Regions from separate parts of the Ligilactobacillus sp. JN-6 (Y).1 genome, predicted to be linked through region 1. Evidence: predicted binding sites of a transcription regulator. Region 1 holds the regulator's gene; each other region holds the start of a gene.
What was found. The regulator Rex, encoded in region 1, represses fermentation and respiration genes when NADH is low (regulators of the CRP and FNR family bind a similar motif). The targets are predictions, from matches to a motif close to TTGTGAANTANTTCACAA.

Region 1 (3,217 bases):
ATAACGGTCATGTGAAACGAAAAGAACTGTTCCAGTAAAGTCTTGGATAGCTTTTTCAAGAACTTCCTTACTGTTGATATCTAAGTGGTTCGTTGGTTCGTCTAAGATCAACAAATTATCATGCTGCATAGCTAACTTAGTCAAAAGAAGACGCGCTTTTTCACCGCCAGACAAATTCCGGACAATTTTTTTTACATCTTCCCCTCTGAATAAAAAGCCACCTAAGAGAGAACGGATATCTTTTTCTGGTGTAGTTGGATGTTCATCCCACAGTTCATTTAGGACTGTTTTTTGCGCATGCAAACCTTGCTGTTCCTGATCGTAGTATCCGTATTGAACATTAGCACCAAACTTTGCGGTACCTGAAACGAAAGGGATCTGTCCAATAATACTTTCTAATAAAGTTGATTTACCGATCCCGTTTGGGCCGACGACCGCTAAAACTTTATTTTTGCGCAATTCAACATTGATCGGTCCAGAGATCGTGTGGGCATCATGGCCAATATAACCATCGGAGACTGTTAACACAACAGAACCACTTTTTAAGCTTGGAGTGAAAGAAAAGTGTGGTCCTTTTTCATCACCTTCTGGCCTTTGAAGACGTTCCATCTTGTCCAATTGCTTCTGGCGGCTTTGAGCACGTTTACTGGTTGTAGCACGAACTAAGTTTTTGTTAACAAAATCTTGCAGCTTGTTGATCTCAACCTGCTGTTTTTCATAATCCTTCCAAGCTTGTTTTTGATCTTCTTTTTTTTGCTTCACAAACGAAGTGTAATTTCCAGGGTATGTTTTAGCTCGCTTGTGACTAATGTTGCAGACTTCTGTAACGATCTTGTCAAGGAAATAACGATCATGAGAAACGAGTAACAAAGCTCCTGGATATCCTTGGAGATAATTTTCCAGCCACTGTAATGTTTCAATGTCTAGGTGGTTTGTTGGTTCGTCCAAGACCAGTAGATCTCTTTTTTCAAGAAGCAAACGAGCCAAAGCGAGGCGTCTCTTTTGCCCACCTGACAAAGAAGATATTTTTTTGTCAAAATCTGCTTCTTCAAAATTAAAACCGTGAAGTACCGAACGGATCTCTGCTTGGTAGCCATAACCATTTTGTGCTTCAAAATCGTGCACCGTTTGGTCATATTGTTTTAATAAAGATTGATAAGTTCCAGAAGTATGATCTTTACTTTTGGCGATCTTATTTTCTAATTCATGGATCTGTTGTTCCATTTTGATCAAGCCCGAGAAGACTTTTAACATTTCATTGTAAATGGTATCTTCAGATTCTAAGCCGGTATCCTGGGCTAAGTAACCGATGGTCAATCCTTTTCGTCCAACGATTTGTCCTTCGTCAGGTTCATTTTCACCAGTGATCATTTTGATCAATGTAGATTTACCAGCTCCGTTCGGCCCGACAAGAGCGATCCGCGAATTGTCTTGGATATTCAGGTTTACGTTTTGAAAAAGTGGATCTCCAGCAAAAATACGAGCTACTTGTTGGACTTGTAATAAAAGCATAAAAATTTCACCTGCCTATTTTTATTCTACTAAACCATTTTAGCATACCTTGCAATATATCGTTGTAAATTTAAATTTTTCCAATTAAGTTGTGAACTAATGAACTTTTTGTTTGATTGTGAAATTTTATATGGTAAAATTACTTACGTGAGTATTTGTGAAAGGGGCATAAAAATGGTGAATGCAAAAATACCTAGAGCAACGGCTAAAAGATTGCCAATTTACTATCGCTATTTAGGTATATTATTTAATTCCGGTAAGAAAAGGATCTCTTCAACTGAATTAGCTGAAGCAGTTAAGGTTGATTCTGCAACGATCAGACGTGATTTTTCGTATTTTGGTGCACTAGGGAAAAGGGGTTACGGTTATGACGTTAAAAGTCTCTTAGACTTCTTTAAGAAGACGTTGAACCAAGACAAGTTGACTAATGTTGGGCTGATCGGTGTAGGTAATTTAGGACACGCGTTGTTGAATTATAATTTCCATGGCAGTAACAATGTAAGGATCAGTGCAGCTTTCGACATTGATGACCGGATCACCGGCACTATTCAAAGCGGTGTTCCAATTTACCCCATGAGTGAAATGAAGGAACAATTAGTTGAACAACAGATAGAAGTTGTTATTTTAACCGTCCCTTCTCCAGTCGCACAACGTGTTACTGATGAACTTGTTTCTGCTGGTGTTAAAGGTATTTTGAACTTTACGCCTTTACGTGTGACTGTTCAAGATAATGTACGGATCCAAAATGTCGATTTAACCAATGAATTACAAACTTTGATTTATTTCTTAAATCATGTCGATCAATAATTTAGAAAAGTGAGACCATTGATGGAGACAGTTTTAAAAAAATCGTAGAGACCTACTAGCTATAGCAAATCTCTACGATTTTTTTAGTGGATAAATAAAACAAAAAGGTTCATTAAAATATGCGAAAGCATGGAAGTCTGGATCCTACCTGTCTTTTGGTAAATGAAACAGAGTATCAAACCAATAGCGGTATAGGTCAAAAAATGACCATCCCCATGACCTAATGCAAAAAGTAGGCTGGAAAGTATTGCTGTTTGCCATGGCCTAAACCAAAAGACAAAATTTCCAAATAAAACCTTACGGAAGATCAGTTCCTCGATAAGTGGTTCTGTGATCACAATTACCAGTATATAGTACGGATACTTGGCGGCTACTGCCATTAATTGGCTAGTGTTTTCGGAAACTGCCGGCTGATGAAGGATAGCAGCCTCAAACCAAAGGAAGATCCTTTGAGTAATTAAAAGTCCGACCGTGCCGCTAAGCGACCATAGAAGCGACTTCCAAAAACCAGTTTTCTTATCTTCCAATAGATTAGTATATTTGAAATGATGCATTGACCAGATCAAACCAAGTGCTCCGAGAAGACTAAGGGTGGTCTGCACTGGATATAAAATATCATTATTGTGAATAAAGTGGAAGGCTACTTGTTGGATAAGGACTAAGATGAAATACCCTAAAAAAAGACTTAATGAATTAGATTTTAGTTTCAATTAGATGACTCCTTTGTACTGCTTCAGACATTATAGCATATTTTCTAAGAAAATTAGCACTCAGACAAAGAGAGTGACAAAAAGTACTTGCAATTTAGAAATAAAGTGTTTATTATAATAATTGTAATTGAATTAGCACTTAAGTGTGTTGAGTGCTAAAAATATATTGGAGGGATCTAGAGTGCTGA
Region 2 (3,217 bases), 780 kb from region 1:
GAAATACTTTCTTTTATCGTTTTTCGATGGAGGGGGGTATTTTTTAGTATAATAAATTGTTTTAAAGAAGTGTAAGTTTGCTACAATGTTCATAGGTATTGTTGCTGTTACATAATTAAAGGTCCCTTAAATTAAATACTGATTTTGTTTTGAACTGGTACTGTTCAATATTTGTCCGATTTGCTGGAGGGTCAGGATGAAATTAAACGATTTAAATTACTTTTGCTATCTGTGTAAAGTTGGCAGTTTTACTGAAGCTGCAAGGCACTTTGACGTTAGACAGCCAACTGTGACTTTAGCGATCAAACGGTTGGAAAATAGCTTACAAACGCAGCTTGTGTCCCGAGATCACTCACAAAATTTCTTGAAAATAACGCCTTCGGGAAAAATATTATACGAGCATGCGGATAAAATTTTGAATGAAGTACACCTTGCCACCGTTGAGATCGATAATTTTTCTAAAGAGAAAATAAGGTTTGGCCTGCCTCCGATTATCGGGAATCTGTATTTACCACTAATAGCTCCTGAATTGAGTGAAAACAGTTTGTTGCAAAGCTTAGTTGTGGATGAATCAGGTTCTGAGCAATTGACAAATGATCTTTTGAACGGAAAGATAGATATTGCTTTGCTGGGTAGTTTTGCACCAATAAACGACTCGCGACTAGCCGCAACTAAGATCACCGACAGAGATTTTGCAATTATTTCTTCAAATAAGCACTGGTTAAAAAAGTATGATCAAATATCTTTCGCGGATCTAAAGAATGAGAAGTTCATAACATTGGATAGTAAATTCATCCACCGGCAAGTTTTGGAACATTATTCAAATGAGGTAGGGTTTACGCCAAATATTGTTTTTAAGACTCAAAGCATTTCAATTTTAAAAAGGATGGTTGAACAAAATTCGGGGGTCGCATTACTTGTAGGAGACGCGGTCGCTTTAGGAGATAAGTTAAAGAGTACCCCGCTGACAGCTACGTTTGCTGAAAAATTCAATATTTCAATTGTCACTAGGAAAAATTATCTTTTAAAGGACCGGGAATGGGAACTTGTCACCCAGTTATTAAAGATCAAAGATAAACTAAAAAGTTAATGAACAAGCCAAGAGGAAGGAGCCTGTTGGCTTTTTAAATATTGTGAAAAAATAATTATTTTTTATTGTATAAAACTATATCTGTGAAAATTAAGTGACAAATGCCTAGTTTAACAGAGTCATAAATTAAAATTATAACTCCTGTTACGTTTGACTATACGCTATTTTCACCGCTATTATTAAATTGTAAAGAAAGGAGTGCCCATTTTAGTTTTTACTAGTTTATGTGAATAAATTAACACATAAAAATTTAAACCGGGTGATTTTATTTAAAAATGATAAACGTGATCATGTAGAAGTTCTGACTTTTGTTGTTATGTAATATAAGACATTATAGGAGGTCAAGTATTATGGCTAAAGATATTAGAATAGAAGAAGACACACTAGGAAAAGTTGAAATACCTGCAGCTGCTTTATGGGGACCCCAGACCGAACGGAGTAGAAATAACTTTCCGACAGGCAGTTACATTCCGTTAGAAATTATCAAAGCACTTTTACAGATCAAAAAGGCCGCTGCTCAATCAAATGAAAAAGAAGGCCAATTGCCTGAAGAAAAAACTGGGCCTATTATCAAAGCTGTAGATTCTTTGTTGGATCTTTCTGATGAAAAATTGCGTGCTGATTTTCCACTTAAAGTGTATCAAACTGGTTCGGGTACTCAGACGAATATGAATGTCAATGAAGTTGTTGCACGTCTAGCAACTAAATTAGGTGATGGCACAGAGATCTTACCTAATGACGATGTTAACCGTGGACAAAGCTCTAATGATATTTTTCCAACAGCAATGAATATGACTGCCAGTGTGGCTGTCAAAGATCTGGAAAAAGCAGTTAGTCATTTGATCGATGAATTAAAAGTTAAGCGAGACAAGTATTGGAAGGTAGTTAAAGTCGGCCGGACTCATTTGCAGGACGCAACACCGTTGACATTTGGACAAGAAGTTAGTGGTTGGGTCAGCATGTTAGAACATGATCTGTCATACTTGCAAAAATTAGATGATACTTTACTTGAATTCCCTATGGGTGGAACTGCTGTTGGGACTGGTTTGAATGCGGACCCACATTTTGCTGCAAACATCGCAGACAAAGTGAGTGAAATTTATGGTCTGAAGTTTGACGCAGATACAAATAAATTCTATGGCTTGGAAGCACACTCAGGCTTGAATGTTGTTCATGGTGCAATGAAGACCTTGGCTGCAGATTGTATGAAGATCGCTAATGATGTTCGTTTCTTAGCTAGTGGACCGCGTTCAGCTTATGGTGAATTGAATATTCCAGCTAATGAACCAGGGTCATCTATCATGCCAGGGAAGGTCAATCCAACGCAAGCTGAAGCAATTACAATGGCAGCCGTTCGTGTCATCGGAAATGACGTTGTTGTAGACATGGCTTCCTCACAAGGTAATTTTCAGCTGAATGTTTACAAACCTGTTTTGATCCAAGCATTCCTTGAATCGGCTGATTTATTAACAGGGACGATTACAGGTTTTGCTGACAAGATGATACACGGATTAACAGTTAATCAAGAAAGAATGACTGAATTAGTTAAAAATTCTTTGATGACTGTGACAGCTTTGTCACCACATATTGGTTACCATGATAGTGCCAAAATTGCACAGGATGCAGACAAGAACGGCACGACATTAAAAGAAGCAGCCTTGGCATCAGGCAAGTTAACAGAAGAACAGTTTGATGAATGGGTAGACCCGTTAAAGATGACGAATATCTAAAAACAGGGTAGAGTGAAGCGGCAGAAAGTGGGCATTATCGTAGTCTAGTCATACAGCGCCAAAATCGCATTGTATGACTAGACTGGGGTAGGCGGAACTTTCTGCTTCATGGAACCTAACTAAGAAAACAGAGTGAAGTGTGGCGCTTAGAAAGTGAGCACTAGCAGATCTCTCCGCCATATTGCTCTTTTTGCAATGTAGTGGGGAAATTAGCTAGGTGGAACCTTCTGCCACACGGAACCCGACTATAAACAAGGTGGAAGTCAGGTAACGATCCTGACTTACCGGGTCAACAAAGAACATGATTCCTACTTTATAGGGGAGGAAATTAAAAAATGGCGAAATATATTTTTAAGCCAACAGATTTAGCAAAATTAAAGGATAACTATGACTTAGT
Region 3 (3,217 bases), 1.1 Mb from region 1:
AATTTGTACATTCGATCGCTGGTTTGGAAAATTCTGAAATGATGCGTCCGGGTTATGCGATAGAATATGATGTTGTTTCACCATATCAGTTGAGACCGACTCTTGAAACAAAATTAGTTTCTGGGTTGTATACGGCTGGTCAGACTAATGGCACTTCCGGCTATGAAGAAGCAGCTGGCCAGGGGATCGTTGCTGGTATCAATGCTGGTCGGCGCGCCTTAGGCAAAGATGAAATTACCTTGAAACGTAGCGATGCTTATATTGGCGTGATGATAGATGATCTGGTTACAAAAGGAACCAGCGAACCATACCGTTTGTTAACTTCACGTGCCGAATATCGCTTGATCTTACGACATGATAATGCAGATTTGCGTTTAACCGATCTAGGCCATGAAATTGGCTTGATCTCGGATGAAAGATATGCGCAGTTTGAAAATAAAAAGCAAATTATTGAAGCCGAGATACAACGTTTGACAAGCATTCGTATCAAACCAAATGACAAGGTCAATGCTTATTTGGAAGAACACGGTGAGCATGAACTAAGAGATGGTATTTTGGCCAGTGACTTTTTGAAACGTCCATACGTCAAATATAAGGATCTTTTGGAATTTATCCCTGCTCCAGAAAAGGAATTGGAACAACAAAGTATTGAACAAATTGAGATCCAACTGAAATATGCAGGCTATATTAAGAAGTCCATGCAAAAAGTTGAAAAACTAAAACGGATGGAAGCCAAAAAGATCCCTGATCGTCTTGATTATGCCGCTGTCGATGGTATCGCTACAGAGGCACGGCAGAAGTTGGAGAAGATCCGTCCAGAAACGCTGGCTCAGGCAGGACGGATCAGTGGCGTAAATCCTGCTGACATGTCGATCTTGGCTGTATATATCGAGCAAGGCAAGATCGCTAAACTTAATGATGAGCAAGAACAACGTGGTGCCTGATTTAAGGAGCTTGGAGAGAAGAAAATAAGGGCTTGAGCTCGGATGCTCTCGTTAGATAAAAGGAACACGAAATTTCCCGCTTTTTGAAGTGGTTGGTTTCGTGTTCTTTTTAGTTAAATACATGTGAAAACGTTAACATAAAGTGTGAAATTTGTTCGCCTATTTCTCAAAATGTAAAAATACTGATGTTTATTGATTTGTTTACATCACATTGTTTAAATACAAAAGCAAGCTTTTTCTCTGCTTTATTTGCCTTTAAATCAGGGATATGGCGGACGAATAAATTAAGCGTTTTCAAAAAATAATTCAAAAAACATTGTCAGAATAGCTTGAAAATTTTCTGAGAATGAGATATTATAACAAGTGAAATATTTCACAACAAGAATAATAAAAAATGGTGTTGGAGGATATTAAATTATGAAAACGGCAGAAAAGAATCAGGGTAAAGTCATTAAAGATCCACTCGATACACAAGGAAAAGCTAACGAATATACGGGGAAATTAGTTAACAAAGCTGTTAAAGCCGAAGAGGAGTATAGCGGTTTTACGCAAGAAGAAGTTGATAAGATAGTTGCTGCAATGGCTTTAGCAGGCTCGGAAAATTCGTTAACATTAGCACATGAAGCTGTTGATGAGACTCAGCGTGGTGTAGTTGAAGATAAAGATACGAAAAACCGTTTTGCTACAGAAAATATTTACCATACGATCAAAAACGATAAAACCGTTGGGATCATTGAAGATGATGTGATCCGCGGTAGTATTAAAATTGCTGCGCCTCTAGGAGTTATTGCTGGGATCATACCAACGACTAACCCAACATCGACAGTGATGTTTAAGGCTATCTTAGCATTGAAAACCAGAAACGCGATCGTCTTTTCTTTTCATCCACAAGCTCAAAAATGTTCAATGCATGCTGCGCAGATTATGTATAATGCAGCCATTAAAGCAGGTGCTCCTGAAAACATTATTCAGTGGATCGAAACTCCTTCACTGGAAAATACCACTGGTTTGATCAAAAACCAAAATATTGCTACTATCTTGGCAACTGGTGGTCCCGGCATGGTCAACGCAGCGTTGAGTTCTGGTAATCCTTCTCTTGGTGTTGGTGCAGGTAATGGTCCAGTCTTTATCGACCATACCGCCAGGGTAGATCGTGCTGTTGAAGACCTATTGTTATCTAAGCGTTTTGACAACGGGATGATCTGTGCGACAGAAAACTCAGCCGTGGTTGAAGCACCGATCTACGATGAGTGGTTACAAAAGATGCAAGATCGTGGCGCTTACTTGGTCCCTAAAAAAGATTATCAAAAATTAGCAGACTTTGTATTTAATGAAAAGCACGGTGTGAATGGTCAAATCGCTGGTAAGCCTGCACATTGGATCGCAGACCATGCAGGGATCAAGATGCCTGCAGACAAAGATGTTTTAATGTTTGAATTGGATCGGAAAAACATCGGTGAAAAACTATCTTCTGAAAAATTATGTCCAATGATCTCTGTTTATCGCGCAAAAGACAGGGAAGAAGGGGTTCAGATCGTATGCGAACTGCTCAGTTATCAGGGTGCAGGTCATAATGCCGCAATTCAAGTTGGGACCCAAGCTGACCCATTCATCAAGGAATTTGCTAACCGGACCGAAGTTTCTCGGATCTTAGTCAATCAGCCTGATTCATTGGGTGGTATCGGCGATATTTATACCGATGCAATGCGGGCTAGTTTGACACTCGGAACAGGTTCTTGGGGGGATAATTCATTGTCACATAACTTGTCGACAGAAGATCTGCTTAATATTAAAACGATCGCTAAACGGCGCAATCGTCCACAATGGGTCCGTTTGCCAGAAAATATCTTCTTTGAAAAAGACTCCGTCACTTATTTACAAGAAATGCCTGAACTGGAGAAGGCCTTCGTTGTTGCTGACCCCGGTATGGTCCAGTTTGGCTTTGTTGATAAAGTATATTCGCAGTTAGAACTTAGACCTGAACAAGTTAAGATCTCACTTTATGGAACTGTCGATCCAGATCCGACTTTGAGCCAAACTATTGAAATTGCAAAACAGATGCATCAGTTTAAACCGGATACGATCATTGCTATTGGTGGTGGATCTGCTCTTGATGCGGCTAAGATCGCCCGGTATATTTACGAATATTCTTATGATAAGGAAGGATTCTTAGACGACTATGACAAAGTCAGTGCTTTGTTTGTCAAATTACAACAGAAATTCATGGATATAAGAAAAAGGATCGTAACCTTTAAGCACCAGACACATACCAA

Region 2: the regulator Rex is predicted to act here: its motif matches at 1,315-1,332, upstream of AC3XNE_RS04605 (class II fumarate hydratase).
Region 3: the regulator Rex is predicted to act here: its motif matches at 1,306-1,323, upstream of adhE (bifunctional acetaldehyde-CoA/alcohol dehydrogenase).

What each region holds. Positions count from the first base shown of each region.
Region 1 covers NZ_CM176599.1:1,762,273-1,765,489, forward strand. Annotated here, with positions in the region: gene AC3XNE_RS08130 (ABC-F family ATP-binding cassette domain-containing protein) at 1-1,512, opposite strand, end outside; gene AC3XNE_RS08135 (redox-sensing transcriptional repressor Rex) at 1,687-2,319, shown strand; gene AC3XNE_RS08140 (CPBP family intramembrane glutamic endopeptidase) at 2,403-3,029, opposite strand; gene groES (co-chaperone GroES) at 3,211-3,217, shown strand, end outside.
Region 2 covers NZ_CM176599.1:981,067-984,283, forward strand. Annotated here, with positions in the region: gene AC3XNE_RS04600 (LysR family transcriptional regulator) at 197-1,090, shown strand; gene AC3XNE_RS04605 (class II fumarate hydratase) at 1,441-2,820, shown strand; gene AC3XNE_RS04610 (flavocytochrome c) at 3,156-3,217, shown strand, end outside.
Region 3 covers NZ_CM176599.1:704,810-708,026, reverse strand. Annotated here, with positions in the region: gene mnmG (tRNA uridine-5-carboxymethylaminomethyl(34) synthesis enzyme MnmG) at 1-944, shown strand, start outside; gene adhE (bifunctional acetaldehyde-CoA/alcohol dehydrogenase) at 1,362-3,217, shown strand, end outside.